One region of the Oceanobacillus sp. CF4.6 genome, then DNA from elsewhere that is predicted to be linked to it. Evidence: riboswitches for the same ligand, from Rfam matches in the RefSeq annotation. Region 1 holds a riboswitch; each other region holds the start of a gene.
The links. A riboswitch is a leader RNA that binds a small molecule or an ion and turns the genes downstream of it on or off. The one in region 1 is predicted to bind cyclic di-GMP.

Region 1 (8,214 bases):
ACGTCCCATTTCAATACATTTACGACAATATCTATGTGTATGATGACATCTTTGGCAAGGTAGTTTCGCAAACAAATGAGGGTTTTCATTACCGCAACGCTGACACTGATAATGGAAGTTTTTTTGAATGATGGATTTTTTAGCTGTTAGTAAATTATTTGCTAGAAGTTGTTGGAATGAAGGTTCGTTTAGCAGTATTTCTTTTCTCAGGAGGAGTTTTCCAGCGTACTGAAAGGAGAATTCCTTGAAGTCGAGAGGTTGTAGTACAGAATCTGGCATCAATGTTTCACTCACTTTCTATATTATGTTTTTGGCAGATAGGAAACTTTTATGCTTTCCTTTCTGCCAAAAAAAGTCACTTCTTACTTCACATACCAACCAACACCGATGGATCCCTCGCCGAGATGGGTGCCAATAACTGGTCCAAAGTAGCTGATGGATGTATGCATGGTTGGGTATTTTTTCACAAAATCATCTCGAAGCTCATTAGCTGATGCTTCATCATTACCGTGAATGAATACAACTTGCAGATCTTTTCCTTTTTCCGCATCTGTTTCAAGCATTCCGATGATCCGATTAATCGCTTTTTTACGGGTTCGTATTTTTTCAAATGGAACAATAAATTTTTCCGAGAAGTAAAGAATAGGCTTCACTTGCAAAAGACTACCAACAAGTGCCTGTGCTCCACTCAAACGTCCTCCACGCTGCAGGTTAGTAAGATCGTCCACCATAAAGTAAGCCTTCACACTATTCTTCATCTCATCCAAGCGCTGGAGAACTTCTTCAGCTGTTTTTCCTTTTTGAGCCATGTCAGCAGCTTCCAGTGCATAAAAACCTTGAACCATACAACTCACTTCCGAATCGAAGGCATAAACATCAATACCTTCAACTAACTCACTTGCTGTTATAACTGTCTGGTACGTACCACTAATGCCACTTGATAAGTGAACAGATATTACCGCATCATAATCCTTTGCAAGCTCTTCCAACTTGGTTGTTATATAACCAATGGATGGCTGTGATGTAGTAGGCAGTTCTTTTGTTTCTCTTACTTTTTCATAGAACTGTTCTGCTGTGATATCTATTTCTTCTTCAAAGGAGTTATCTTTAAAAATAACACTGAGCGGAACCATATGTATCTTATGCTTGTCCCTTATATCAGCGGGGATGTATGCTGTGCTATCTGTCATTACAGCAAGTTTCATGTATATCCTTCTCCTCTATAGCAAATTGAACGATACGTGTAATTTATTTTACATGAAAGATATGAAAAAATCACCTGTAATTAACTCAACTTTCGCAGATTGAAATTGACAAATAAGCCTTGGTGGAAATAGGAGGGCTGGAGATACACTGTTCAAGTTAAATTTAAATTAACTTTTTGCTCTGAGCAGTCCGGTTACACTTAGACTTCAAGGGTTTATTCGTTCATTTTGTTGATTTTTATCATCGCATTTTAGATAAAATGCGACATAACTTTTGGTTGGTATTCTAACATATGTGCTGTTGCTGCCGTCCGGGTTCGCTCTGGGCGGATGCGCATCCTTAGGGCACGGCCTCAGCCCCGAAGAGAAAACCACTCTTCTGGTCTTCGGACACGTGCTTTTCCCGCAGGAGTCACCGCCCGCCGCTCACCCGGACTGGTGAAGTTGTATGATGTTATTTTAGCACCCGCAAGTATAGTAATTGTTAGCAACCTTAACTAGCTCTGGGAAATACACGGAGACTCCAACGGGAAGAGAGGCATAGGTGAGACACTGAAATGCGTCAGCATGAAGGGGCTCACCAGCCGCCTTAGGATGCGCGCAGTGTATTTCCCAGAGCGGTCGCCGAAGTTTCTACATACGGATAGAAATCAACCAGCAGTTACTTCGCATTTTATATAAACTCTGCGATGATTAAAAAGAAAAAAGCATTATTTTAAGTTTAACCCAGATTAAATGTTTAAACTTATTTTATTGGTGCGAAATTAGAGTAATTAAGATAAATAACCTGCACATAGAAAAATACCCTGGTGCATTAACACCAGGGTATTTTTAAAGCAACTGTAAAGTAAGTTAAATTACTTCCACCCAGCCCTTGCGAATTGCCGAAACAACCGCCTGTGTACGGTCATTTACGTTCATTTTCTGTAAAATATTACTCACATGGTTTTTAACTGTTTTTTCACTAATATATAAGGTCTCCGCTACAGCACGATTACTTTTTCCATCCGCCAGTAGCTGCAATACCTGACACTCACGTTTCGTAAGCAAGTGTAGTGGTTTACGGTATTCTATACCTTTATCCGTAATACTCGAAGCATTTTCCTTAGCAAGGCGACGATATTCCTTCACAAGGTTATGTGTTACCTTTGGATGCAGATAGGACCCGCCGTCACTGACTACTTTTATTGCTTCAATCAAGGAATCCGAATCCATTTCTTTGAGCAAGTACCCTTGCGCCCCAGTTTTCAATGCATGTGTCACATAGCTTTCATCATCATGAATGGAGAGAATAATTACTTTTGAGTTTGGAAAGTATCGGACTAAGTCAGCAGTCGCCTGAACACCGTTGATCTCCGGCATATTAATGTCCATTAATACAACATCGGGATTATTTTCTTTTACCAGTTTAGATGCAACAGACCCGTCAGCCCCCTCAGCAACCACGTTAAAGGACGGTTCAAATTCCAGAATGCGTTTTACCCCTTCACGAAATAACTTATGATCATCTATTAACACGATACGAATTTCTTTCTCTGTATTCATTGATTCATCTTCCTCCTGCATTCGATTACTTCGTACACCTACTAAAATTTATATGACAGATATATGTTTCTCTCTATTTTTCATTAGTTATTCTTATTAATCATTATATACTTATGGCGTTGAATAAGGAACTTTTATGGTAATTGTTGTTCCTTTGCCAATAGCTGACTGTATATTCAGTTGGCCTTCTAGCATTTCGACTCGTTCTCTCATACCTATCAATCCAAATGATTTATCTCTTTTTACACTCAAATCGAATCCCTTCCCATTATCTTTAATGAGCATCGTCAAACTATCTCTACGTATTTCCAGTTTAACTTGAATCAAACTAGCTGCACTATGCTTGATTGCATTTTGAATGGATTCTTGCATGAGACGGAAAAAGGCTATTTCATATTTTTGATTAAGACGCCTTTCTTCTCCAAAAACAGTAAAATCAATCGTGATTTTATTATAATCCGAGATATTGTCCACGTATTTTTTGATCGTTGGTACAAGTCCCAGATCATCCAATGCCATCGGTCTTAGGTCATAAATAATTCTTCTCACTTCATACAAGGAAGAACGAACCATTTCTCTTACACTTCTTATTTCTGCTATTGCCTGATCAACCGAACCACTTTTTACTGTTCGTTCCATAAGTTCGGAACGCAATAAAATATTGGCAAGCATTTGTGCCGGCCCATCATGTATTTCTCTTGATATCTTTCTGCGTTCATCTTCTTGTGCTTCAATAATTTTCAACCCAAATTCCTGTTTCTCTTTTGCATTTTCTATCATTTCGTTAACTTGCCGGAAATCATCCTGCAAGTAAGTAAGAATTACTGAAATTTTTCCAGCCAATCCTTCAGCCCGATTGATGGTTTGAGATAAGGTGATTAATCTTCTTTCCAATTCATCCCGTTTATCACGCAATACTTTCTCTTCCTGGCGAAGCATAGCTAGATTTGTTTGCATAAGATGTGTATTTTCATATACCTCTCGTATATCCGCCTCGGAATATCGTTCAAAGTATTTACTTACCTCGGCTAATCGCTGTCGTGAAAAGCGGACTTTTTCTTCTAACTGATCTCCATTTTCAATATGCCGAAGTACTTTTTCCTTCGTTTCTTTTAGCTCAAATACAAGATGCTCATGTTCCTTACGAGCCTCTTCACTAATATTGAAAATTTCGTCCTTGCTATTTTCAACGACTTCGATCATTTCGTCGATGACGTGGTCCAAAGCCTTTTCACTTATCTTTACCGCCATATTTTTCCACCAACCTATGTTATAGTTATACGTATAGACATTTCATTTTTTTAGGGTCTTTTCCCTATATTGAGGAAATATTTTCCTAATTTAGATATATTTTTAACAACTTCTCTTTATATGATATTAAGGGTACCTATATACTATAATGTGCGTTAGAGGTGAGAAAATCAAGATGTTAAAAAACTATTATACCGTAAAAAAAGAAGGAAATGACCAGATTATTATCCAGAAATCCAGATTTATCGGCTATATTAAGCGGGTGGAAAGCGAAGAGGAAGCACAAATATTTATTCAGGAAATAAAGAAAAAACATCATGATGCTAACCATAATTGCTCTGCCTATATTATTGGAGAAAATGACCAAATCCAAAAAGCAAATGATGACGGCGAACCAACTGGTACTGCAGGCGTTCCGATGCTGGAAGTGCTTAAGAAACAGCATTTAAAGGATACCGCAGTCGTTGTAACAAGGTATTTTGGTGGAATTAAGCTTGGTGCTGGAGGACTAATTCGTGCATATGGAAGTACGACTTCTCAAGCTATTAAAACTACAGGTATTGTAAAAAGACAGCTTATGAAAGGTTTTTCCATAACGGTGGATTACAGCCTTCTAGGTAAATTGGAAAACGTGCTAAGAAATTCGGATCATCTTTTGGAAACAATTAACTATTTGGAAAGTGTTGCGTTTATCGTTTTTGTAAAAGTTGAGCAGGACGAAGCTTTTCAGAGTTGGATGGTAGACTTAACAAATGATCAGGCAGATATCAAAAGAATCGAATCTAAATATATTGAAATCGATGTTACTTCGACCGATAAAATATAGAAAAATGACAAAACAAAACTGCATCCTATAGGAATGCAGTTTTATTTTGCCATCGATTGTGCATATTTTTCCAAACGCTTACTGCTCGACAACTCACTAATCAGCATCTTGATCAACTCTTCCGAACTATGAATATTTTGCTTTTCGGTTTCATCAATCATTCGTCGCAGCATATTTTTATATTTTTCCTGCTCTACCATTCTCTTACCGCCTTTTCGTTCATATTCCAAGTTACTATCATTGCAATTAAAAAGAACTGTATCATAGTTTTTGGTAAATGCGTGTCGAACTATGTCGAAACAAGAAATAATTTATTTTCCCTCACCATACCTATACGACAAAAACTGTCATTTATGGGCGCTGTTTCGCCTTTTACCAAACCAATTTATACTAATGATACAAAAAACAGCTATTAAAGCTCCAATACTATCCAACATGACATCGCCGGCATATGGAGTTCTATTAGGTGTCATTCCCTGGTGCAGCTCATCTAAAACGGCATATATAACTGTCAGCAGAAAAGAAAATAGTAATCGTATTTCTATTCTAAAGTCAGTCGATTTTCTAAAAGCGATATAGAAAAAACAAGCTAACAAAAAGAAGACCGTAACATGTGCGCCTTTACGAATAAAAAATTCGATAAAGCCATTAATCCCAAGTACATCAACATTTACCAAGGAATGATTATAAGTAAAAGAAATCCAACCAACAAATGGCTCTAGAAAACTGAAATCAATCAGACTTCCCATCAAGGGTTTAATATCCTGCTGCTCATATGGTGTAGCTGAAGAATAGAAGATAATACCCATCCACCCCATCGGCAACAGCCAATATAAATATTTTTTCATCGTTAACAACCAAACTTTCTTATAAGAAATAAAACACCCTGAACGATAACGAGACTATTATATAGTATATCTGTTAATCCAATAATTTTCATCTATTAATTTCCCCTTATATATATAAAAGGGGAAATCGAAACATAAAAAAACCGTTAAGCAGTTGGCTTGACGGTTTTTCTCTTAATGATCTTGTTTTTGTTTCCATTTATTAAACTCCAGGTATTCTTTAAACTGTTCTTTCGATACTCCAGACTGCATTGCTTCCTGTACAATTTGCATCCATTCATTATCAAGTTCTGCTGTATCTATGGATTCATTTTCATTAATTACATCATTGACGGATACACCTAATACAGTACTGATCTTTTCAATAAACTGGATCGATGGATTAGATTGAAGGTTTCGCTCAATCGAACTAAGATATGATTTTGCTACCCCCGCTTTTTCAGCTAATTCAGAGATGGACATTCGTTTTTCCTGGCGTAATTTCTTTATCGTTTCACCGATCAAGTTCCTCACCTACTTTCACTGCGCATTATATCATATTTACAGTAAGTAGTTCTATATAGAGTACACTTTTTCATGAAAATTACGCCTTTTGTCCTGTGTCTTTTAAAAATTGGCGAATCTCATCCATTGAAATTCCCATTTTTTTTGCATTCTTTATTAAGACTACCCATTCCTCATCAACTGCCACATTTTCAATAATCTTTTCCACAATCCGTCCCCCATTATTCATCCAGACAATCCAGCCATCTTAGCATAATGCTTTAGACCCGTGACTTTGCGCCCTTACCTTTCGATAAGTTTGCCCTTTTCTGAGGATTTCATTTATTTCATATGACTATCATACTATATAAACTAACACAATAGGTTGACTTCTTTTGTCGGATACAGACTAGTTTTGTAATTGACGAAAATACAACTATTATTCAATTGTTGGAATTCTAGTTTCATTGTATCTGCCGTAAGTTAACAAGGAAAATCACTTCTTAAATTTTAAACTTTCATGAAATAGGAAAATACTTCTTAAAAAATGGAACCGCTTCCTGTTACTATTATTTTATTAATAAACAAAAAATCCAGTCACCTTAAATAAACAAAAACCTACTTATTTCTTTAAATTCCATAGACTATATTCGCTATTTCAGATATAATTTATCCAAGATTTGATATTTTTTTACAAGTAACTACTAGTCAAAAAGTCTTATAATGGAAATCATAATTAATACAGAGGAGAATACGAGTGGTATCAAGAGCAGAGAAAAGACAAAATAAGAAAAAACGCAAATGGCCTTATTGGGTTGGTGGAATAATATTGGCATTAATTTTACTTGTTGGAGGATTAGCATTCTATGTTTGGAATCAGGTCGGTGCTACCGTAGAAACCATGCACAATCCGCTGGCAAGAGATGAAGACCCAGAAAGACAAAAACAAATACAGAATATCTTTAAAGAAACGGATTCTGTTAATATTCTTTTGCTTGGCGTTGATGAACGCTCCGGTGATAAGGGTCGATCCGATACAATGATTCTTTTGTCTGTTAATCCAAATACGGAATCGATGATTATGTTGAGCATACCACGTGATACTTATGTGAATATACCTGGACGGGGACAGGATAAGATAAATCATGCCTATGCTTTTGGTGGAACTGATTTATCGGTACAAACTGTCGAAGAAGCATTTGACCTTCCGATTCATACGTATGCAAGGGTGAATATGGAAGGCTTTCAACAAGGAATTGATGCATTAGGTGGCGTTACAATCAATAATGATCTAGCCTTCTCACAAGATGGTCACACCTATCCTGAAGGGCAAATTATGTTAAATGGTGAAGAAGCACTAAGTTTTATTCGCATGCGCTATGAAGATCCACGTGGAGACATGGGTCGAAATGATCGTCAACGAAAAGTAATTACCGCTGCCATGAATGAAGCGGCAAGTTTTAATAGCATTACCAAAGTTGGAGAGATACTGAATATTTTAGGTGACAATGTACAAACCAACCTAGATATGAAAAAAATACAAACCTTGTTCACTGGTTACGCAGGAGCACGCAAAGATGTGTCCACAATGGAAATAAGCGGTTCCGGACAAACCATTAATGGTGTTTGGTATTATATCGTTCCGGATTCTGAGTTTAACCGTATTCATACAGAGATAAAAGATCATATGGAAGCCAATTAGGAATGGTAAAATGAAAAGTCACCTGTGTATCATAAAACAGCGTGGCTTTTCTGTTCGATGTACAAATTTTTGTATATCGTTGATGGTATACTATATATAGAAAAAAAGTTGGGGGTATAATTTATGAAACGAATATTATTATTATTTATAATTCCACTTGTTCTTGTGGCATGTTCCAATGATGAAGAGGTCACACCGAATGAGCGTTTTAATGACTATGTCAACCACTGGAATGAACAGGAAGTTGGAGAAATGTACGGGATGTTTTCTCAGGCAGCAACAGAGAGCTATCCTGAAGATCAATCAACTTTACGAACAGAAAAAATTTATCAGGATCTAAACGTTTCTGATTTA
Region 2 (8,214 bases), on a different contig from region 1:
CTAACCAGCTCTGGGAAATACACGGAGACTTCTGCGGGAGGAAAGGCATAGGTGAGACACTGAAATGCATTAGCATGAAGGGGCTCACCAGCCGCCCGCGAAAAGCGCAGTGTATTTCCCAGAGCGGTCGCCGAAGTTCCCTATACAAGTTCGTAGTTTATCTCAACTGCAGATTAAAACAACATCACTTAACGATTAATCAGTTGAGCCATGATTAGTCCTTTGCCTACCAAATTACGCTCATTGTATACTTCCACATCTATTTTTGCGTATAGTCTACCAACATCAAGCAGTTTTGGTTTAATGACCAACTTGCTATCAATCTGTACCGGTTTGCTGAAATAAACGGTCAGGTTTTCAATAGTAATATCCGCTTTTTTTACTTTCATAAGCAATCTGCTGCTGGCCTCTGTAATCAAAGAAGTAAACACACCATTCGATAATGTCCCTAATTGGTTTGTCATCTGGGGAATAACTTTTGATTCAAAGACGGAGTCATCATCTTCACTGGCTTTCAAATTACTCGCGACAATATCATCAATCGTTTCCCCTACTTGCGGTTGACGCTGAATTTGCTGCATAGCCTTTAGCACATCCTGCCTGGAAACCACTCCTTGCAAATGGTATGCCTGGTCAACGACAGGAATCAGTTCAATCCCTTGCCAAACCATGGTATGCCCGACAGATGCGAGAGACGTCTTCGCCTGGACGACTTGCGGTTTCTTACTCATTACACGGTCGATAACTACTGTTCGATCTTTTCCTACAATATCCTTGGAAGAAACCATTCCAACGACACGCAACTTATCATCCACTACTGGAAATCTTGAATGAGATGACTTTTCATTCAGCTCATACCAGTCGGCAATTGTATCTTTTACTTTCAAAAAATGAGATTCTTCAAAGGATGTTGCGATATCGCCCACAAATACGATTTCTTTCTTGATCAGTTGATCGTAAATAGCTCGGTTAATCATGGCCGCTACCGTGAATGTATCATAGCTCGTCGAAATAATTGGCAGTTTTTTTTCATCTGCTAATTTTTTAACATGATCCTCTGTATCAAATCCACCTGTAATCAGTACAGCAGCACCTGCAGTCAGTGCCAGCTCATGTGCCTTAAACCGATTCCCGACAATAAGGAGGGAATCCGCCTGTGTATAACGCATCATGGCATCGAGTTGCATCGCACCGATTACAAATTTGCTTAACGTTTTATATAGCCCATCACGGCCACCTAATACTTGTCCATCAATAATATTTACAATTTCAGCAAATGTGAGTTGCTCAAAGTTTTCTTTTTTCTTTCGCTCGATTCGAATCGTACCAACCCGTTCAATCGTGCTGACTAGCCCTTGGTTCTCGGCCTCTTTTATAGCACGGTATGCTGTCCCATCACTCACATTCAGGTCCTTTGCAATTTGACGAACTGATATTTTATTTCCAACCGTCAACGAAATGATATACTGTATAATTTGCTCGTGCTTGGTTGTCATCTATTTCACCAGCTTTCAACTGTACTATATCACTTAGTAATTATTATTATACAGTTGAAATAGTTCAAACTCAATGAAAATCACGTTGCCTCCTATTATATTCTTCCTGTTCCATTACCGGAGGCCTAGTCATTTGTAAAAGTGTTGCAAAATTGGCACCTACAACAAACAGCAAGAACAAGAGCCAGCCCCCCCAGAACATCAATTCAACATTTGTTGTTGCATATGGAATGACAGGCCAGGCAATGTATAGAAAAAAGCCGGCTAAAAGTAATCGTAAAATGGCATAATGACGCATACGGATCTCCTCCTTTATTTCTAAGTTTATGAGGAAAACAGTGGCATAAGAACCATTTAGACAAAGTAAAAGGATAGCTTCAGTGGAAGCTATCCTGCGTGAAATGCTGTAAAAGTAATGGTTAGGTAAACATCTGTTTTAGCATGTTGAATATTCATTGTATCTATTCTTATTAGACGATTACTGGTTATTACTCCATCTATAAAACTATTTATTGCACCAAGGTTTGTTGCTGTTGCATCCAGTGTATAAATGCTTTCATCTATGATGGGGTTATCTACCTCTTCACCTGTCACTACATTTATTTCTCCACCCGCTCCAATATAGTCAATACTAACATCGGCATGTGCTGCAATTTCCTGTAACTCGGTAAGAACTATATTTACTGATTTACTGTTTGGTACTTTACGAGCAACTTCAGAGAGGTCCGCACTGACATCTGCTTCTTCCTCATTTGTCAGCTTATCCAGTTGTTTTTCATACATGGAAACTTCCTTCGCTAACGAATCCATCTCCGCATTCAACGGTTTAATTACATTTAAATAAGATATTCCGTAGATTACTAGAATCGCTGCAAACAGACCTACAGCAATATATGTATGTATTTTCCCCCAATGTTTAATCATTAACTACGAACTCCTCTACCAGTATTTCGCTGTTTATAATCACTGATAATGTAGCTTCATAAGAATTTTCCATTTTGATGGAACTTGTAAGTTGCGTGTCCTGTACATAGGGTTGCTCTGTGAGAATTGCAATATAATCAGCAACAGCATGAAGTGTTGGAAAAGAAGCATCGATGGTAAGTTGATTTTCTGTCCCATAATCAAATGTAATCAGTTGTTCAGGTTCTGAAAGCAAACCAATTATTTCATGATACACTTCTACTGTGGGAAGCATTTCAGATTCCAGTATAATCAATTCCTGCTCCAGCTGTTCCAGTTGCCTTTGGGTTCCATTTGCTTTTTGTTGTTCCAATAAGACGGATTCGATTTGTATCATTTCACTTTCAAGTGCTTCCAGTTGATTGTCATAACTATTTTTCTGAAAAAGAAGCACCGAAACAGCGAGGACCAGGAGGACGATAAAAATAATTCCAAGCAAGATGTATGCGATATTTTTATTTGGTTCTTTCTCAAGGAAATTAATTTCTATATTCATGATTGCTCCCCCTTACGAATCTTTCTTTAAAGCCAGTCCAAGAACGTCGATATACTTAGCTGTAAGCTCCTCTTCTTCAAAGCGATGGATTGGTATTGTTACCAATTTGGATAGACTGGATTTCACAGATTCAAGGAAAGGGAAATCACCGGAAAGAAGCAGCTGATTAATTTCGGACTCCCCTTTTGTAATTGAATATTGATAAAAATCGATAATCCGATTAATTTCTATAATATATTCACTGATTAACTGCTGTGCAGACTCTTCCTCCAAATCTTTCGTGATACTCATTTTCATATATCTTGAAAAAATAGCTTTATGATTTCGGAATGCTGTTAGCATCAATGCATCTTTATTCCAGTGAATCAATAATACATAATTCTTTTTTTCCTGCTTCGTTAGATAGTAATAACGGTAAACGGATAAAGATGTTAGATCAGCAGCCATCGGTTTTAATCCTGCTTTATCAAACGCTTCTTCAAAAGTGGTGATCTTATCTTTCGGATACGCAAATAATAGAATATCTCTATTTTTCTCATCTGCTTCTAGAAATTCGATTGCAATTGCTGGATTGGAAAATGGTAAATAAAAACTGTTTCCGATTTGTGTTTTTACATAGCCTGCTGTTTCTTCTTTTGTTAACGTTGCCGGGACTTGTAATTGGCGAATAACAATCGTATCATCCGGCATAGCAAAGAATAATTTCTTCCGTTTCCATTTATGCTTATGGACAAGTTCATTTACGACTTCAACAAAAATGACTTTATTTTGAATCATACCGTCCTTGATTGTCCCATCAGGCAATTCCACTTCCCCATGTATGACCATACCGACGACATTATTGTGTTTATGGTAACTGTATCGCAATACCTGATTGGTAATTACCATATTGACTCTTCCATTATTCATAATCCCCATGTTGTCACCCGCTTATATAAGTAGATTAAAGTACCAATTGATGATTGAATCCCCGTAAAAATAAGTAATTAAAGCTGCCAAAACGATATATGGACCGAATGGCACTGGCTGCTTTCTTTCGATTACGTTAAATAGAATTAGCATCATACCTATCACAGACCCAATTACACATGCCAGGAAAAAAGCCACTAAAATCTTTTCGGTTCCGAGAACAATTCCAAGTACACCGAAAAGTTTCATATCGCCTGCCCCCATACCGCCACGGCTTATTAAAATAATAATAAAAATGAGGCCAAAGCCAATAATAGCACCAACGATTGCCGACCACCATGGATTCAAGGGTACCACAAATCGCATCACGATGAAAAATGGTAGGAAGAAAAAAAGCACCTTATTTGGAATCAACATGTAGGTTATGTCTGTTACTAGTATAATCATTAGCATAGAAACTAAAAGTAATACGGTGATCAATTCGAATTGGAATCCAAGCGTGTAATAGCTCCATGCGAATAAAATGCCTGTGAAAAGCTCAATGGTTGGGTATATGTATGAAATGCTTTGTTTGCAATGTCGGCATTTTCCACGTTGGACCAGAAATGAAAATAAAGGGATATTTTCATACCATGTTAATTGTTGCTTGCAATTCGGGCACATTGAACGGTCATTTGCGAAGGGTATATGTTGTGGGATGCGTAGTCCGACGACATTGTAGAACGAGCCGAATATTAGGCCTAGGAGGAAGAATAGGATTGTTAGGGGTGTGGTCATTTTTTTGGACTCCTTAATTCTTAATATACTTGAATAAAACGCCCTGCAATATTAGATGCAAGGCGTATATATTTCATAATATTTTAATTTATTTATGTCCTACATTTTTTAACTCAAATCTACAGAATACTTCTTGTGTTATTATTATGGTTTACCATTACCACTATAAGTAAAAGTATCGCCTGTTTTTGAAACTGTACCTGTGTAAACTTCAGAATCACTATCTCCAGGGATTTCTATGTCTCCATCTAAGAATCCAGCAGTTACTAGATCTCCAACTGACATACCCTCTGTAAACAACTCACTAAGATCAGCCAATTTCGCGGCATTTTCAATTAACTCAACATTTGCTAGTTTTGCATCATTCTCTGATTTAGTAATTATTCCACTAACACTAGGCACCGCAATCGCCAAAATAATCCCCAATATAACAATAACTGCCAAAAGCTCTACCAATGTAAAACCTTTCTCTTTCTTCATCATCTTCTTCATTTTTTGTAACATAACATCTCCGCCTTCCTTAATCTAAGTTTCTATTAATTCCAGTCGGCCGGTTGCACTACTCACTCCAAATTACCCAAGTGCCCAAATATAGGTAATTCATCATCGTATCCTACTAAACTCCTATTACTTTTTCATTATATTATACTTTTTACCATATTTCTACAATTATCTTCACTAAATTTTGAATAAATTACTACATATTCTCAAACATACCAAACATTGGTATAACGATTGCCATTACAATACTACCAACCATCACGGTTAGTATAATAATCATCAATGGCTCGATTAATATTTTGATCCGACTTGAAAGCTGATCAACTTCTTCTTCATAAAAATCGGCAGCTTTAGTAAGCATATGATCCAATGTACCTGTTTTTTCACCAATTTGTATCATTTGTACAATTAATGTTGGGAATGCCCAGTGGTCTTTCATCGGCTTCGTCAGTGAGTCTCCAACTTCCAATGACTTCCTTGCCCGGGTTAGTGCATTCTCTATCACCCTATTTCCAACTACCTTTTCGGTAATTTCCACCGATTGCAAAATAGGTACAGCACTATTGACAAGTGTGCTCAATGTTTGGGTCATCCTAACCAATGCGCCTTTATGAACGAGTACCCCGAGAAAAGGAAATTTCATTTTTATCAGATCCATTCGGTATTTTACTCTATCGTATTGAATCAAATATTTGTATAAAACGACGACGATTGCAATGACGAATAGCAGCATCCACCAGTATTTCCCTGCAAAATCACTTAGGTTGATGACGAACTGGGTATACGTTGGAATTTCCTCACCCATGGAGCTGAACATGCCAACAAACTGCGGTACGATAAAAACAAGCAGAAAAATACTCAAAATAACGGTAATGACTCCTACCACACTTGGATAAAGCAGTGCTGAAATTACCCTTTGTTTGTTCCGGTATTGCTTTTCATAGTAATCTGCCATTTCATTCAGGATTTCATCCAGTTTTCCGCTTACCTCACCGGCATGAATCATATTTACAAGCAGTTCCGGGAAAATCTTCGGATGCCGCTCGCATGCTTTGGATAGAGGCTGACCTTGGTCAAGCTGTTTATCTATATCTGCCAGGGCGTTTTTTAATGCGTAATTGTTGGTCTGCTGCATCATCGTTTTGGTCGCATCGGAAATCGAGATCCCCGCATGTATCAATGTGGAGTATTGTCTGAGAAAAATAACGAAATCTTTATTCTTTACTCTGTTTTGTAAAATAATATCTTTATTCCAAGGCTTTGTTTCCTCTATTTCAAAAATGATTAATCCATCTCTTTCAAGCTGTGAGAGTGCGATGTTTTTCGTATCTGCTTCGATCTTTCCCTTTATCTTCTGACCCGATATTCTCCGCCCACTATATTGAAAATTCATCCTTTAGAAGCTCCCTCCCTGCATAAACGGAGCAGCAGTTTCAAAGTCAATTTCATTTTCATGAATCAATCGTTTCAAATCCATCTCAAGCGTATGCATCCCCTTGTCTCTTGATGTTTGGAGCACATTTTGAATCTGATGCAGCTTTTCATTACGAATCAAATTTTTAACAGCAGACGAATTAATTAATATTTCCGTTGCAACCCGTCGATGCATTTGGTCCTTTGTAATGAGCAACCGTTGAGAAATGACTGCCTGTAAGATGGTTGATAATTGGATTCGTATTTGTCCCTGCTGTTCGGGAGGGAATACATCGATGATGCGCTCAATTGTGGAGACAGCATCGGTTGTATGTAACGTTGCAAAAACCAAATGACCCGTTTCAGCAGCCGTAATGGCTGTAGAAATGGTTTCCAGGTCCCGCATTTCTCCGACCAGAATCACATCTGGATCTTGACGAAGACTTGCCCGCAGTCCATTCACAAAATTATTCGTGTCAAATCCAACTTCACGTTGGTCAATAATTGATTTATTATGCGAATACATGTACTCTATTGGATCCTCCAAAGTAATGATATGTTTTCGCATGGTTTGGTTTATATAATCAATCATGGAAGCCTGGGTCGTGCTCTTTCCACTTCCTGTTGGCCCAGTTACTAGAATCAGCCCTTGTGGATAATGAACCATTTCTTTTGTGATCAACGGCAATTTTAATTGCTCGATGGACGGTATTTCAGCTGGTATAATTCTAACTGCAAAGGATAATTCCCCGCGCTGATAGAAGGTGTTCATCCGGAATCGGGATACACCATGAATCCCGTAGGAAAAATCCAGTTCCCGTTTTACACGGAGGATCTCTAATTGTTCTTCCGTTAAGATTAGACTCACAATCTGTCTTGTATCAGCTGGTACAATTTTTGGAAAATCCTGTTCGACCAAGTTCCCGTTTATCCGGAAGATTGGTGCTTTTCCGACGGTTAAATGTACATCCGACGCCTTTTTTTCATACGCTTCTATTAACCATTTTTCAAATTCTCGCTTCATCTCAATTCACCCTATACATTAATGGATACTTGCATAATTTCATCGATTGTTGTCAATCCTGATTTCACTTTTTCCAAACCATCTTGAATAAGGAAAGCCATCCCTTGTTCTTTCGCATAATTACGAAGATCGCCAGTCGATTTATTGTTCAGCAACATACTTTTCATCCTATCGTCGAGTACGAGGACTTCATGGATTGCAATTCTTCCACGATAACCCGTATGGTGACATACACTACAGCCCCCACCATGGAAAACATGATCTGCTTCTACGCCGTTTTTGGAAAATATCTCTTTTTCCATTTCAGTCATTTCCCGTTCTGTACGACAGTCGCGGCAAATTTTACGTACTAAACGTTGGGCAACAACACCGGATAAAGAAGAAACAACAAGATATGGTTCGATTCCCATGTCGATGAGCCTTGGTATGGATTCCACTGCACTGTTCGTATGCAATGTACTGAATACTAAATGACCAGTTAGCGACGAGCGTATCGCAATTTCTGCCGTATCCTGGTCACGTATTTCTCCTACCATAATTATATTTGGATCCTGTCTTAAAATAGAACGAAGGCCTTCAGCAAAGGTTAAACCGATTTTACTGTTTACTTGTACCTGGTTAATCCCTTCCATCTG
Region 3 (8,214 bases), on a different contig from region 1:
ATATTTCTTTGCAGGAGCAACTCCTACTGGACGTGGAACAGTACAAATGACAACAAAAGACGGTGCAGCATACTTAGATAGAATTGCACAGTCACTACTTCATCAAGGATTCAGAAGACAAGTTTATGTTACTTTACATGGACCAGCATATTTAACAGTTGGTCCAATGATCCGCGACTTTTTTGACCGTACCAAAGCACCTATTCTTTATATGGACTTAATGGTGACGATTGGAACCGTGAAAGACTTATCGTTTAACTTCTTTGAGAAATTCAATGATATGGCGATAGGTGCCTATGACATCTTAGGTAGATTGGAAGATGTTCCACTTAACGTACCAGAGTCCAAATCTGTTAGCTATGATGTGGAAAAAGTAATGAAAGCAAATGCGGACCATCCAGCATCGCCCCTTGGAAAATATGCACTACAATCCGGTGCGGTTGGCTATTATTTTGACCATGCTTCCGACCACTTATATACACCATTATTGAAAACGGCAGATGAACGTGAAGGCTATGCCAAATCTGGTGTCGCAGCGATCAATGAAATTGTTGAGGGGTTAGATATGGTTACTGTTGTGAAGCAATTGAGGGAATTGGATGAATATACGCAAAATGTTAGTATGAAGCGATATGGGGAGTGGCTTCCGAGGTAAGTTTCAGGGACCGTAAATAATACGAACGGGTTCCGTTACCTAGCGCAAACATTAAAAATATAAGTGAAAGTGACTATCAAATTGTATGCTGATTTGGTAGTCATTTTTTGTTACAAATGATTGCGCAATTTAGTGTGCGTTTTATTATAAGAAAATGCACGAAATAGGAGGATTGCTAAAAAGCAATGACAACTGATTAATTGAAACACGTTTTTTCTTATTTGTAAGGATGTTGCCTGTTAGTTGGAGTGATATCGCCATTCTCCATTGCTTCTTCTGGTGTGTAATCTTTGGGGACTTTACTCGTTTGTTTTTCTCCAAAATTTTTAATTTGCTGTTCAAATGTAAGATTGCTTCCTCCATTACTTTTATTATCTTCATCCAACGACTTTCCATTAAAATTAACGATTAGGAATAGAACTAATCCACTAATCAAAGTTACTAAGACAACTTTTTTACTTTTAAAATCTAACCATTTGCCTACTCTCCTTAGCAATGCTGTTACTGATACTTTATGACAACGTATAAGACCTTATTCATCAAACTGGTGCGTTTCTACAATAAGTAGAGAAGCTCTTTGACTAATGTGTAGTAGTTCAATATTAGACAATGGATACAGATGAAAATCAGATTATTTAGTAAAACCTTGGAAGCATCGCATCTAATGTTGTATACTTATTTACTTAGCAACTCTATTGAAAAAGGCAAAATTATCGAAAGGTAATGACGCAAAATCACAGATCTAAAGCATTAAGCAACGATGGCTGGATTACCGAAAGGAGTAACGAAAGAAATTGAAAAGAAAAGGTTTTTACTACTTAATAATTATTTTATTTACGTTTTCCCCTGTTGTCATAGACACGATTTTAACGGATGAAGCGAATAGACATTATCCTAGGACTTGGAATCTCTTTCTAATTCCGACTATCATGATAGTTTATATGTATCCGAAATGGAAAGTAATTATAGGAGCTAGCATCTTTTACACTGCTTTGAAGTTCACAACAGAGGTTACGCAGAGAACTAGCATCGAGACAAATCTGATGATCGAACTTATCTTTGGTTCAATGATTAATTGGTCCGTCACTGTATTTGTTGGGTATTTCATAATTAAATCTTCCAACTTGTTAAAAGAAGTGGAAGAATTGACTATTACCGATGCGTTAACTGGAATTTATAATCGAAGGTATTTTGATTTTTTTATGGAAAAAACGATTCCTTTTAGTAAAAAGAATAACAATCCTCTAATTTTTTTGTTGTTAGATATAGACCATTTCAAGAAAGTTAATGATCATTACGGTCATCAATGTGGGGACGAAGCACTTAAGCATATTTCAAATATGATTGGAAGTAATGTAAGAAACTCAGATGCTTTTGTTCGTTTTGGAGGGGAAGAATTCGCAGTTATTATGCCAAACACCGACGCTGAAGAAGGACTAATCCTAGCAGAACGTATACGTGAGTCTATAGAAAAATCGGATTTTACTTATAACAACGAACGCATCCATTTTACAATCAGCATTGGAGTATCTTCTTACAGTGGAGAGGAAGTAGAAACGTTTATCGAAAAGACCGATAATGCGTTATAAAAAGCAAAAGAAAACGGTAGAAATCAGATAGCAATTTTTAATTGATATTAAATATTGGAGCTTATTATTTTAAAGTAAACCTCTATTTTGTACTAACGGTGTACTTTGCTTCAAGAAGAGTACGAAATAGAAGTGTATGGTCCTTATGAAGAGATATTGTTACTAGTAAATGATTGAAAGCATCCCTATGGTACTTTTTAGGCAATCGGATTAGTTAAGTATATTTTCTTTCTTAAAAGAAGCTGAGTAATCACTAACTGGTGCATTAGCTTAACACAAATCAAAAAATCGGTTCCTATCGTGTTAGGAACCGATTTCTATGTTGTAATCTGCTTAACGTTGTGTAAATCCGCATTTTCCTGACGCTACCCTATTAAAGAGAAGGTGATTTGATCCATAATCTACCACCTTCTAAGCAATTTATTTTGATTTCAAGTTATTAGAAGCTAAGATATATTGTGTATCAATTAGATACATGGAAGTGAAAATCTTATGTTAGAGTTTTTATCAAGCTCTGGAGAGAAGGAATGACTTCTTAGGAAGAAACTAATACTAGAGCTTGCAAATATATTTCGTAAAAGGGAGTGCTATTCATGCGTGCAGTTGTCATCAATGAATATGGTAGTAAAAATGTGTTGGTGGAGCAGGAGCTACCGAAACCAGAAATAAAAGCAAACCAAGTACTTGTTGAGGTTTATGCAACTTCCATTAATCCGATTGATTGGAAGCTTCGTGCGGGTTACTTAAAGCAGATGCTTGATTGGACATTCCCAATTATCCTTGGCTGGGATGTTGCTGGTAAGATCGTTGAAGTTGGAAGTGAAGTGACGTATTTTCAGGTCGGGGATGAAGTTTTTGCACGACCGGATACTACCGCTGAAGGTACTTATGCGGAATTTACGACTGTGGATGAGGAATTGCTTGCGAAAAAGCCTAGCAACCTGACATTTGAAGAAGCTGCCTCTATTCCATTAGCAGGTTTAACCGCTTGGCAGTGTTTAGTGGATAATACAAAAGTCAAGCAAGGAGATAAAGTACTCATCCATGCTGGAGCTGGTGGTGTAGGAAGTTTGGCCATTCAAATGGCAAAACATTTGGGTGCCTATGTCGCTACAACAGCGAGTGAAAAAAATGAAGCATATGTAAAAGAGCTAGGTGCAGATGAATTCATTAATTACCGCATACAACAATTTGAAGAAGAATTAAGTGATTATGATGTAGTCATTGATACAATGGGCGGCGACATTTTAAATAAAAGCTTCCAAATATTAAAGCCTGGTGGCAGACTAGTAACTATTGCCGGACAACCCGATCCAGCATTAATAGAAAAGCATCAAGTAACAGCAAGCTCCTATTGGTTAACGCCAAATGGTAAACAGCTAGGTGAAATAGGCGAATTACTTGAGAAAAGAATACTTAAGCCTCAAGTGGGTAGTGTATTTGATTTTTCAGCAGAAGCGTTACAAAAAGCACATGAATTAAGTGAGACACATCATGCCAAAGGGAAAATTGTAATAAAAGTTAAATAATCGGTGTAAAGTCCAAAAAATACCCAATAATGACTAACCATCATTATCGGGTATTTTTTATGGTGAGAAATCACCAGCAATTTTTTTAACCATTTATTGGAGCACAGGTTAGTCATCTTCCTCATGTGGACCGTGGGGACAGGTTTCTTGTCCCAATTAGTTTTTAGCAATTAGGGGCCGACATCATTTTTCATTAACTCTTGATTGTCAGTTGCAGTTGAAGCAATTTTTACTTATCCACTTCCTCTTGATCCATTTCTATTTATATATTTTATAATATTAGAAAAATAGGGCTGAGGGCTTAGTAAATAATTAGACTCAAGCAGGTTTACCTAATAGATACTAATTTATATGATTACTTTAGTAAGTTCAATAATCATTCAGGTCAGTCTGTTAAGAAACCAGCATGTAAAATTATCGATGAAGAAAGGAGGTAAAAGTTTGTTTTTTAAAATGGTAAAGAACGATCTTCTCAGGAATAAAATTTCAACAATATCCGTATTTGTCTTTATAACTTTAGCAGTTATTTTGGCAGCTAGTGGAACAAATATCATTGCCAATCTGATGCAGTCACTGTCTGATCTTGAGGAAAGTGCAGTACCTGCTGATATTACGCAGATGCATTCCGGTGAATATGACCAAGAAGCAATCGATCAATTTACTGAAGAGCAACGAGAGAACATAGCAATGCAGGAGACGATGGTTCTTCTGAATATGGATGGACGTCATATTCATTTTGGCAATAATCAATCGATGGCTGGAACGATACAGGATATTTCATTTGTTGTTCAGAATAAGAAATTTGATTTTATCCTGGATCTGGATAATGAGAAGCTGGATGTAAAGGAAGGTTTCGTTGCTGTTCCCATCTATTTCATGGAACTTTATAACCTCAAAATAGGTGATGTAATTACGGTGAACAGCGGAGGGTATGAGAAAGAGTTTGTCATCTCAGATTATGCAAGAGATTATGAAATGAACGCTTCGCTTACCTCATCAAAACGGTTTGTGATTCATCCAGCGGACTATGATGACATGCTTTCAATAAAGGCAGGGGAGCTGGAATATCTGATTGAATTCAAACTGAATGAAAACGCGGATCCTCAAGGACTTCAGACGGCCTATATCGAAGCAGATCTTCCAGCAAACGGTCCTTTAATTGGAGGAAAGGTATTCCGGTTGTTTAATGCCATGTCCGATGCGACCGTTGCAATGGTCATTATACTGATTAGTGTTCTGCTGATTATTATCGCTTCGCTCTGTATCAGACTGACTTTTCTGGCAACGATTGATGAAGATTTAAGAGAAATCGGTGTAATGAAAGCAATCGGAATATCCAGAAAAGATATCAAGAAGGTATATCTTAACAAATACAGAGTCCTGGCAGTAGCAGCCGGTATCATCGGTTATCTGATTTCCTTTGCAGTAATCGATCTGTTTAACGGGAATATGAGACTTTATCTATCATCAGATTTATCCGGAAACTTAAAATATATATTATCACTTATTGCTCCATTCCTTATCTATTTCATGATTGTTATGTACTGCAAGAAGGTACTGAAACGAATTGATAAAATTTCTGCCGTCGAAGCATTGCGGAGAGATTTTAACGAACGTGGAAAGAACCAAAAATACCGTTATCCGCTTGTGAAGAATAAGTTTTTCAGCAGCAATATCTATATGGGACTTAGGGATGTAGGGATGCGCTTTAAATTATACAGATTGCTGCTATTTATTTTTGCCGTATGTACGTTTATTATAATTCTTCCATTAAATATGTATAACACGATGCATTCACCGGAATTTTCCACCTATATGGGAATCGGTAAATCCGACATGAGAATCGATCTCAGGAGGACAGATACGATTACTGAAGACTTTCAGAAGCTGCAGGAAGAACTGCAGTATGATTCAGATATTGAAAAGTATGCGGCTTACATTACCAGTTCCTACCAAGTCAAAAATGCAGAAAATGCCTGGGATTATATGAATATTGAAACCGGAGATTTTTCCGTATTTCCATTAAATTATTTAGAAGGGAGAGCACCGGAGGACGAAGGAGAAATCTCACTTTCCTTTGCCAATGCGCAGGAAGACGCATTAAACAAGAAAGTTGGAGATGAAGTAACCGTAAAGGCTGACGGGCAAGAATTGACGTTGACAGTAAGCGGTATTTATCAAGATATTACAAATGGCGGCAAAACAGCAAAGGCGGATACTAGTCTTGGAGTAAATGAAGATGCGGTACTCTGGTATATTTTGTACATGGATGTCGCTGGGAGCGTTGATCTTCAAGAGAAAATGGACGAATATCAGAAATCTTTAGATTCTGCCCAGGTAAATGACATCAAAGAATATACAAAGCAGACGCTTGGAAATATCATTGATAGGATGAGCACGATTGTAATAGGCGGAATTGCCATTGCATTAATCATTGCTGTATTAATTACGGCATTATTCCTTCGAATGTTATTAACAAAGGATGTGTCTCAGATTGCCATTATGCGGAGTTTGGGATTAACTTCAAAGCAAATTAGTAATCAATATATGGCAGGAACGGTGATGGTCCTTGTAATGGGAATCATACTTGGCGTGCTGGTTTCGAATTATTTAGGAGAGTTTCTTATCAGTATGGCCATGTCCAGTATGGGAGTAGCAAAAATTGAATTAGTGAATGTTGCATGGCAGACATGGCTACTATGTCCATTAGCGCTAATTACAGTAGTTGGTTTTACGATATCTGTATGTTGCAGGGTATCAGTCAAAGATGATTTATCTGTTGATTTAAAGAGTTAGAACTTGCTGAAAAAGTCTGGACAGGTGGCTCTTCAGATATAGACAATGAATAAATAGATGCGATTGGAGGGATATTTTTGAGCAATATCTTAGAAGCAAGAAGTATGAACAAAAAAGTAGAATTAGTAAAAAATCATGAGCTTCATATTTTAAAAGATGTCAACCTGGAAATTGAAGAAGGGGAATTCGTATCGGTCATGGGACCATCCGGAAGCGGGAAATCAACACTTCTGTATAATGTGAGCGGCATGGATCGAATGACTTCTGGCAGTGTGAAATTTAAAGGCAGTGAAATCAGCACACTAAAAGAAGAAGAACTGGCGAAGATTCGGCTGAGTCACATGGGATTTATCTTTCAGGATATTAATCTTTTAAAGAATCTCTCACTAATAGACAATGTAATGTTTCCTGCGCTTGTATCAAAAGATGCGGATAAAGATGCGGTACATCAAAAAGCAAAAAAATTGTTGGAAATGATTGATATTGAAAAGCTTGCGGATCATAATATCACGCAAGCTTCTGGCGGTCAGCTGCAGAGAGTCGCCATCTGTAGAGCATTGATCAATGATCCGGATATCATATTTGGCGACGAACCGACCGGAGCATTGGATTCCAAGGCATCAGGAGAGGTAATGTCCATTCTTGCAGAGATTAATAAACAAGGCACAACAATCATGATTGTTACGCATGATGCAAAGGTGGCAGCAAAAACGGAAAGAGTATTATTTATGGTAGATGGGGATATTGTGGCACAGAAGAAAATGCGTAAATACGACGAGCAGGATCGCGACATAAAGGTAAGAGAAGAAATCTTGATGAAATGGTTAGTGGAAAATGGGTTCTAATCTTTTAGTGGCATTCGACATGAATTTCAAGTGGGAAAATTATGAGGGTTCTCGAAATTATAGGAATAGGACTAAATAAATACTATTATAAAATAGAGGTGCAAATCATCATGTGATTTACACCTCTATCTTTTGTATTATTTAGATACTCACCATTTTCCTTCTCAATTAATACATAAGTTAAGTTCAATGAAGAGTCTGTTCATGTAGCTTCTACAGTAGGAAGTATTTTTTCATTAACCCCTTTCACAATGAGGCATACTGTTAATGTCATTTCAAAAGAAGCTATGGGGAGTGCCAGCAACCCTCCCAAAGACGTATTTCACACCGAAATAACAACCTTGCCCATCGCATGCCCTTCTTCCAAATAGTGAAAAGCATTTTGAATATCACTAAGCTTATAGCTCGCATCAATTATCGGTTTTACCTTTTCCACTTCAATCAGCTTTCTTAACTCCTCTAAATCTGCTTGACTAGCCTTCTGCATCAGATTTGTCATTTTCTTCTTCCCTGCCATCGAGTGCAATGGTGCAAAAAGTGCAAAAAGCATCGCTTTGTTTAACTGATTATCAGATCCTCCAATCATCACGTATCTTCCATTCGGACGTAACGCACGTTTATAGACAGATAGTGGATAATAGCCGTTCACCGCAATAATTAAGTCATACTGCTCTTCGTGATCGGTAATATCCTCCCCGGTGTAATCAATGACCTCATCAGCCCCTAGTGAATGCACCAAATCTACATTTCTTGTACTACATATCGCAGTAACAAAGGCACCATAGGCTTTGGCAATTTGT
Region 4 (7,127 bases), 460 kb from region 1:
CTAGTGGACGTAAAGGGTAGTTGCTTTTTTCTATTGGTGAATACCAAGGAAATGAGTATTACAATCGTTGTAAACGTAAAGCATTATTTTTATTTAAAATAACATTTTCCCATTTGTATACAAATATTATCCCCATTAGTAAACCCAAAATGGGGTCAGCTCACAGTCCCTAGCTACATTAAAGTGACAGCGTAGTAGAGGACTGACCCTAGGTACCTAGATTGCGGCCCCCTTTCAATAAAAAGGAATCATCATACTCTTTACCATACTCTCTCTAATACCTCTTCAATTCTTCAATCGTTCTTGGTAAATCTATTATTCCATCTCCTTTAGTTTGAATATAGTCCATTCGCTGGGGTAATTGTCATTGTTTTTCCCACTCCCAAGTCTCGCTGGTTTCTGAAGTTTTAGGTTTTGTTCCTTCGATACTTGCAATACCTCTTTTGAACTGCACCAGAAACCCCAGAATCCTTTTTATGGATTGGATAAATAACCTCATCCTCCATCGATTTGCTTTTGAATTTCCTGATAGCACCCGTGCCATGCAAATGCATTCCATTAGTGACAGGCTTACGTCTAAAAATCCGCAATGCGATCGTCAGTTTTTGCAAATAATAATCAAGGGAAATGGATTTGTCACACCATTCGCTTTTCCTTGATTATTATCGTTATAGAAAACTAAAAAGATAAAATCCAGTACTATTCTAATAAATCATTAATAAGTAAAAAACACTTTATAGTTTTACTCTTCTTGTCGATAGTATAAGTAATAGTTCAATATAACTATTTATATAGTCTATCCAATAATAGCGAACTTGTTGTAAGATAAGGACGCAAAACCAAGGACCTAAAGCTTATTTAGCTAAGGTAGCCTAGTTCCGAAGAAAGCGAATCTTAAAGGTGAGCCAGTTTCTTTGGTTCACCTTTTTGAATTTCTTTAGTTTAAAATAGTTAAGACAAGATCACACGTTTAATTAAAAAGGGAACATTAATATAAACTAGTTCCTAAAGTAATTTAGTATCATTTCATGAGATATCAATAGTAACCACGAGTGACAGAAATATTGCCCCTAGAATCCTCCGACTGAACTCTCTTTGAATTCTGTATAACATCATCTGTTATTATTTCTTCGTAATTATTTAGTTTTAGTAATAATAATCTACACTTAGGGAGGAATATATTAAATGGCAATGAGAAAATCAAAATTCCGAAATCTGTTTAAAAGAAATATATTTTCTAATAATCATGCAATTGATAAGCAATACACGAAGGGAAACGCATTAAGTACTCCCCTTCCTTCTTTGGCATGTAACCATCCAGATTTAATTATTGCTTTTTCTCTAGAAGGGGATATTGTTTCGCAAACTAGTAAAAGGCTTATAGAATTATTAGGATCTCGACCACAAACAAAAAATGATTTTCTTCATTTATTTCCAGAATCGACCTCCGAAAGATTAGATACTTTATTTAGTAACACATTAGGCGGTAAAACAGAGAATATAGAAATAGAAGTTAACAAATATAACGGTGAACAGGTTCAGCTTCTACTTACTTTTATTCCCATTCATATAAAAAACAATAGTGTAGAGCGTATTTATTTAATCATTAATGATTTAACGAAACACGCACAGCTCGAACAGTCGTTAGAACTGATGAAAAAACATTTAGATCACTCCCAGCAGATTGCTGCGGTTGGCAGTTGGGAGTATATCATTAATGATGATAAATTCGATTGTTCGAATAACTTTTTTAATACAATTGGTATGGATGAATCTGAAAATATCTCAATAGAAAAGCTTTTTACATTGGTCCATCCAGAAGATTATTCGTTGACTCGTCAAATTTTTGATGAGTCAACGAATAAAGGAAATAGCTTTTCCGCTGAATTTCGAATCCTTCATGGCAAAACAAATGAACTACGGTACATAACCGCTCAGGCTGAATGTATCAAGAAGGGTGATATTCCTTATAAATTTGTAGGGGTGATTAGAGACGATACTCCTTATAAGCGTTTAGAAAATGAATTAAAAAATAGGCTTACCAATTTACAGCATATCTATGATAACTTAAAGGCTGGAATATGGATGCGAGAAAACATAGAAGGAAAAATGGTCTTTGCTTCAAAAGGGCTAGCGGACATTCTGCAATATCCTTTAGAACAGATATATAAAGAACCTGATTATTGGGAAAAAATGGTTATACCAGAATATCATACGATGTTAATCGAAAGTATTCATTTATTGAAAAAAGGACAAATAACGCAAAATACATTCCCGATAGAATGCCCAGACGGAAAAACAAAATGGCTTCAGGAGCAGACATTTCCTTGGTTGGATGATAACGGGGAAATAGCTTATCTATTTGGAATGGTACTAGATGTCAGCGATGAATTAGAAATGCATGATAAACTTAACTTCCTTGCTTATCATGATGCACTTACCAGAATGCCGAATCAACATGGTCTTTATGATAAACTCGATACACTTTGTCAAAAAGAACATCCATTTGCTCTTATGTATTTAGATTTAGATCGATTTAGTCTTATCAACGATTCATTAGGTTATCATATTGGGGACGAGTTATTAAAGGAAGTAGCAAGTGGACTTATAGCGATTGTTCACCAAGAAGGTTATATCTCACGTATCAGTGGCACTGACTTTGTAATCGTGATTGAAAATTATCCAGATAAAGCTTCCATTTTCCATTTAGCTGAGCAATTAATGAAACATATTCAAAAACCAGTAACGATAGAAGAATTTGATATACAAATTACAACAAGTATTGGAATTAGCTTTTTCCCAGAACATGGAGAAAGCAAACTAACATTAATTGAAAATGCCCATTCTGCCTTACACCGTGCAAAAAGACAAGGGAAAAACAATTATAAGGTATATTCTGATATGAAAGATATATCATCTTATAAGAAATATATTTTGGATAAAGACATGAGAAAGGCTCTCATCAATGAAGAATTTGAAATCTATTACCAGCCAAAAGTGAATACGGAAGGAATCATTGTAGGAGCAGAGGCACTACTACGATGGAATCATCATGAATGGGGACTGGTTTCACCTGTAGAATTTATTCCCATAGCAGAGGAAAATCATTTTATTAATGATTTAGGTGATTGGGTGATAAAGGAAGTTTGCGCACGACTTAGAGAATGGAAAGAAAAAGACTTTACTTTACGCCCTATATCTATTAATATATCCCCCATTCGTTTAATGAAAAAAGGATTGGTAGAATACGTTAAACAACAGTTGGAGCTTTATCAAATTCCGGGCAACTATTTGGAGTTTGAAATCACAGAAGAATCGCTTTTAAGGTACGATAATACTGTTTTTAACACGTTAGAGGACTTAAAAAGTGTTGGTGCGACCATTGCCATTGATGATTTCGGTACAGGCTACTCTTCGTTGCAATCTTTGCGAGAAATCCAAGCGGACACCTTAAAGATTGATAAAGTTTTCATACAACATATTACTAACGAGAACAAAGTAGATGCAGCAATCGTCTCTTCTACTATGCATCTTGCTAAAGGATTAGGTTTGAAAGTGGTAGCAGAGGGTGTTGAAGAGTATGAACAATTAGAGTTTCTGAAACAAAATGAATGTGATATTATTCAGGGATATTTATTTTCCAAACCAGTTGCCTTAGAAATATTTGAACAAATGCTACAAGCTGGTTATTTATTACCGAGTAAAAAGAAACTTTCAAAGATACCTGAAATAGAACGTAGAGAGTTTTATCGATTTGAATTCCCATACAGTTTGCTTGGAAATATGACCATCACAGAAGTAAATCATCGTAAAGTAAGTCTTGGTGCAACACAAATTTTAATAGAAAATATTAGTTTGGGTGGAATAAAAATAGTATCTTTATTAAAACTTCCTATTAATTCCGATATGAAATTTATGTTTGCTTTTACCCTTATGAATGAATTGTTTGAATTAGAAGGTACATTGATATGGAAAGACGAAGCAAAAGAAGATATGTTTTTCTATGGTGTTAAATTCAACTTAACTGTCCAAGATGAAGATCGATTAGCGCCATTAATTAATCAGATGAGTGCTTTGCAACGCGCAAATAAACAAATACCTGATACAGACTTTGTTTATGAAGATTCCTTTTCTTATTTAAATAAACATCTTATATAGAATTTAAATCAACAATCCGGTTACTTTGACAGCACGGGGACGGTTCTTTTGCTTCCTCTCTCCCCTTGGACTATTAACCGTAATTAATGTTATGTTGTTATTAATCATGGAAAAGTCAAATTGATTTATTACATGATTAAAGGGGATTGCGACAAAATGACAGATCATTATAAAAGTATTCTAGTAGCTGTAGATGGTTCCAAAGAGGCGGAATATGCATTTCGTAAATCACTTGATATTGCATACGAACATCAGGGCTCACAATTAAACATCGTTAACATTATTGATACGCGCTATTTGGGACCTCTTGATAAAAAATTAGCAGAAGATGTCAAAGAAAAAACGCGGCAAAAATTAGATTGCTATAAAGCACGTGCTACAGCTTTGATTGTTAAAAATGTGAATATCATTATTGAATATGGTTCACCACGAATGATGATTGCAAATGAGATTGCTAAGTCAGTGGACGCAGACTTAATTATTTGTGGTGCTACAGGGCATACGACAGTAGAGCGCTATCTTATTGGTTCGGTATCTCAAGCCATCGTTCGCTCTGCCAAATGCGATGTTTTAGTCATCCGTACGCCTGCATCATAAAAAAAGCGCTCAGACTTTATAAGCCTTGAGCGCTTTTTTAGATAAATTGTGTATTCGTTTGAACTGCAGCTTTTCTATCTTGGGCTGCGTGCATTTTAACCATTACGAAACGTGCAAATGGTTGGATAACTACACTCTCCAAAAATAGGGCAATTACAAAGTTACGAGGCCAGATTTGTACAAAATTAGCAAAAATCTCAGTTGTAAAACCATTTCCAATGATATCTCCAACAATTGTCATTGTAAATGACATCCCTAATACGGTGAAAATCGTACGGAACATAATACGAGCAGCAAAACCGTCTGTTTGCGAAATAAATTTAGATGATAAAAATTCTGCAAAGCGACCGATTGCTACTGGTTCAATAATCATTACGATAACCCAAATAATAGGTAGTACGATTAACATGTTCATTGCAACCTCTTTGTTAAATTCCCCAGCTGCAAGGATGATATTGATGGATCCCATCATTAATACGGATAATGTTACAATAATTGCGCCGAATATTGCGCCCTCTTTACCATTTTTTGGTAGTCTTTTTTCTTGATGCATCGTTTTCTTTTTCTCCTTCAAAATCAATTTTTCAACCAACGCTATTTGTTCACTTTTAATATAATCGGTAATAATGTGGCGATTGTTTTCAATGGGGTTGCGGATTTTTGCGTTAAACAAAGCATAATGGCACCCTCGATCGAAGCTGTCAACAACATTGCGATAGCAGAAGCTGATTCGTTTGAATAGCCTTCTGTTATCAGTTTCTCATAGTAAAGCTCTTGAATGTTTTCATATAGAGCACTACAAGCAATGCGGACCGGTTCACTCATCGTGGCCATTTCACTGACAATGCTGCTAAATGTATAGCCGATAATGGTGCCGTTTTTTTCAAAGTTACCAATTAACTTATCGATCATGGCGAGGATGGCCTCCTGTGTTGTAGGGTGCCTACTGAAAATAGCTTCGATATCTGTGGTAATGGCTTCATTTAAATCGTGTAAACAAGTAATCAATAATTCTTCTTTTCCATTTGGGAAATGATGATAAAGCGCTCCTTTTGTAACATTACAGACTTTTAAAATCTCGTTAAGTCCAACATTTTTATAACCCTTTGCCTGAAAAAGAGCTGTAGATTTTTCAATTAATAGCGATTTTGTATCCATATTCGTGTATTTCTCCTAACATACCAACGGGTCTGTTTGTAGTATAACAGATTTTTAGCAGGAATTATAGTTAATAGTTTTTTCAAACTTGTGGGACAGAAGGACAGGTACATTGCCCCGAAGTATATCTAAAAATAATAGGAATTGGTGGGTCTTCCCTCTATATCCTGCTCAGGAAATAGAATATTATTTCTTTTTCTCCCACATGCAGTCGACAGCCCTCTAATCCCTTTCATCAATACCAGAAACAACCATTGTCATTGTCTCAATCCCTATGATTTCAGTTACTAAAATGGGGATAAATCAATAGAAAACCATATTCAGTCCTTAATGAAAATATCGGGAAACGGTGCCTGCCCCCAATGTTCCCCCTCTTCCCCCCAATGCATTGTCTTCCTCTTTTGGTAAATTGTCTTTAGTTTTATGGTGTATTTACATTGCATTAATTTGGTGAATAGACTAAATAATCTTTTAACTACAACAACCCAGCTACTTACATGACTATTCTGTTATAATAAAACTTTACCACATATAATGTCTAAATTTGCAAATCAAAATGGTCCCCAATTTTATCCAGCAATAAGAAGCGTATTATGGTTTAAGATAATTGGAAGAGAAACAATAAAACAACAGGAGGATACAATGAAGAGAATTTTTCAAATTAGCAGTGCATTTGTAGGCATTATCGTAGGTGCCGGATTCGCCTCTGGTCAGGAAGTTTTGCAATACTTCACTAGTTTCGGGACGATTGGGATTATCGGTGCAATCATTGCTACCGCATTATTTGCTTATATGGGAATGGTGATGACTAGGATTGGTAGTCGCATGCAAGCAACCTCTCATCAAGACGCGATTCATAAAATGAGCGGAAAAGTTCTAGGTACCATCATTGACTATATCATTATCTTCACCTTATTTGGTGTTGGTGTTGTTATGGTTGCTGGGGGCGGGTCTATTTTAAATCAACAATTCGGCCTTCCCATAGTTGTCGGTAATTTGCTCTTGATTACGCTTGTCGTACTCATTGCAATGCTCAATTTAACTAGAGTTGTTCAGGTAATCGGAAGTATTACGCCGTTTTTAATTTTTGCGCTTATTATACTGTTCATCTTCAGCGTAGCAACAATGGACAATACGTTTGCAACACTTGATCCAATCGCAAAGCAGTACGACTCTGCATTGCCAAACTGGATTTTCTCAGCGATAAATTATGT

Region 2: another riboswitch for cyclic di-GMP. It lies ahead of ACHABU_RS02375 (type II secretion system protein); the one in region 1 lies ahead of ACHABU_RS04625 (anti-repressor SinI family protein).
Region 3: another riboswitch for cyclic di-GMP. It lies ahead of ACHABU_RS16905 (GGDEF domain-containing protein); the one in region 1 lies ahead of ACHABU_RS04625 (anti-repressor SinI family protein).
Region 4: another riboswitch for cyclic di-GMP. It lies ahead of ACHABU_RS06810 (EAL domain-containing protein); the one in region 1 lies ahead of ACHABU_RS04625 (anti-repressor SinI family protein).

What each region holds. Positions count from the first base shown of each region.
Region 1 is NZ_JBIMEX010000002.1:194,174-202,387, forward strand. It holds gene ACHABU_RS04585 (DEAD/DEAH box helicase) at 1-279, opposite strand, end outside; gene ACHABU_RS04590 (DegV family protein) at 363-1,205, opposite strand; gene ACHABU_RS04595 (response regulator) at 2,058-2,750, opposite strand; gene ACHABU_RS04600 (sensor histidine kinase) at 2,862-4,001, opposite strand; gene ACHABU_RS04605 (YigZ family protein) at 4,177-4,827, shown strand; gene ACHABU_RS04610 (hypothetical protein) at 4,869-5,027, opposite strand; gene ACHABU_RS04615 (VanZ family protein) at 5,175-5,675, opposite strand; gene ACHABU_RS04620 (helix-turn-helix domain-containing protein) at 5,850-6,179, opposite strand; gene ACHABU_RS04625 (anti-repressor SinI family protein) at 6,259-6,387, opposite strand; cyclic di-GMP riboswitch class I at 6,409-6,492, opposite strand; gene ACHABU_RS04630 (LCP family glycopolymer transferase) at 6,916-7,860, shown strand; gene ACHABU_RS04635 (penicillin-binding transpeptidase domain-containing protein) at 7,984-8,214, shown strand, end outside.
Region 2 is NZ_JBIMEX010000001.1:435,527-443,740, forward strand. It holds gene ACHABU_RS02345 (DRTGG domain-containing protein) at 189-1,496, opposite strand; gene ACHABU_RS02350 (hypothetical protein) at 1,567-1,794, opposite strand; gene ACHABU_RS02355 (hypothetical protein) at 1,884-2,420, opposite strand; gene ACHABU_RS02360 (hypothetical protein) at 2,413-2,955, opposite strand; gene pilM (type IV pilus biogenesis protein PilM) at 2,968-3,873, opposite strand; gene ACHABU_RS02370 (prepilin peptidase) at 3,886-4,641, opposite strand; gene ACHABU_RS02375 (type II secretion system protein) at 4,786-5,145, opposite strand; cyclic di-GMP riboswitch class II at 5,181-5,264, opposite strand; gene ACHABU_RS02380 (type II secretion system F family protein) at 5,339-6,535, opposite strand; gene ACHABU_RS02385 (type IV pilus twitching motility protein PilT) at 6,539-7,579, opposite strand; gene ACHABU_RS02390 (GspE/PulE family protein) at 7,591-8,214, opposite strand, start outside.
Region 3 is NZ_JBIMEX010000013.1:52,209-60,422, forward strand. It holds gene ACHABU_RS16895 (creatininase family protein) at 1-655, shown strand, start outside; gene ACHABU_RS16900 (hypothetical protein) at 873-1,151, opposite strand; cyclic di-GMP riboswitch class I at 1,349-1,432, shown strand; gene ACHABU_RS16905 (GGDEF domain-containing protein) at 1,450-2,244, shown strand; gene ACHABU_RS16910 (NADP-dependent oxidoreductase) at 2,838-3,773, shown strand; gene ACHABU_RS16915 (FtsX-like permease family protein) at 4,215-6,569, shown strand; gene ACHABU_RS16920 (ABC transporter ATP-binding protein) at 6,647-7,414, shown strand; gene ACHABU_RS16925 (NAD(P)-dependent alcohol dehydrogenase) at 7,737-8,214, opposite strand, start outside.
Region 4 is NZ_JBIMEX010000002.1:653,094-660,220, forward strand. It holds cyclic di-GMP riboswitch class I at 799-883, shown strand; gene ACHABU_RS06810 (EAL domain-containing protein) at 1,186-4,158, shown strand; gene ACHABU_RS06815 (universal stress protein) at 4,315-4,755, shown strand; gene ACHABU_RS06820 (hypothetical protein) at 4,793-5,308, opposite strand; gene ACHABU_RS06825 (TetR/AcrR family transcriptional regulator) at 5,350-5,913, opposite strand; gene ACHABU_RS06830 (YkvI family membrane protein) at 6,556-7,127, shown strand, end outside.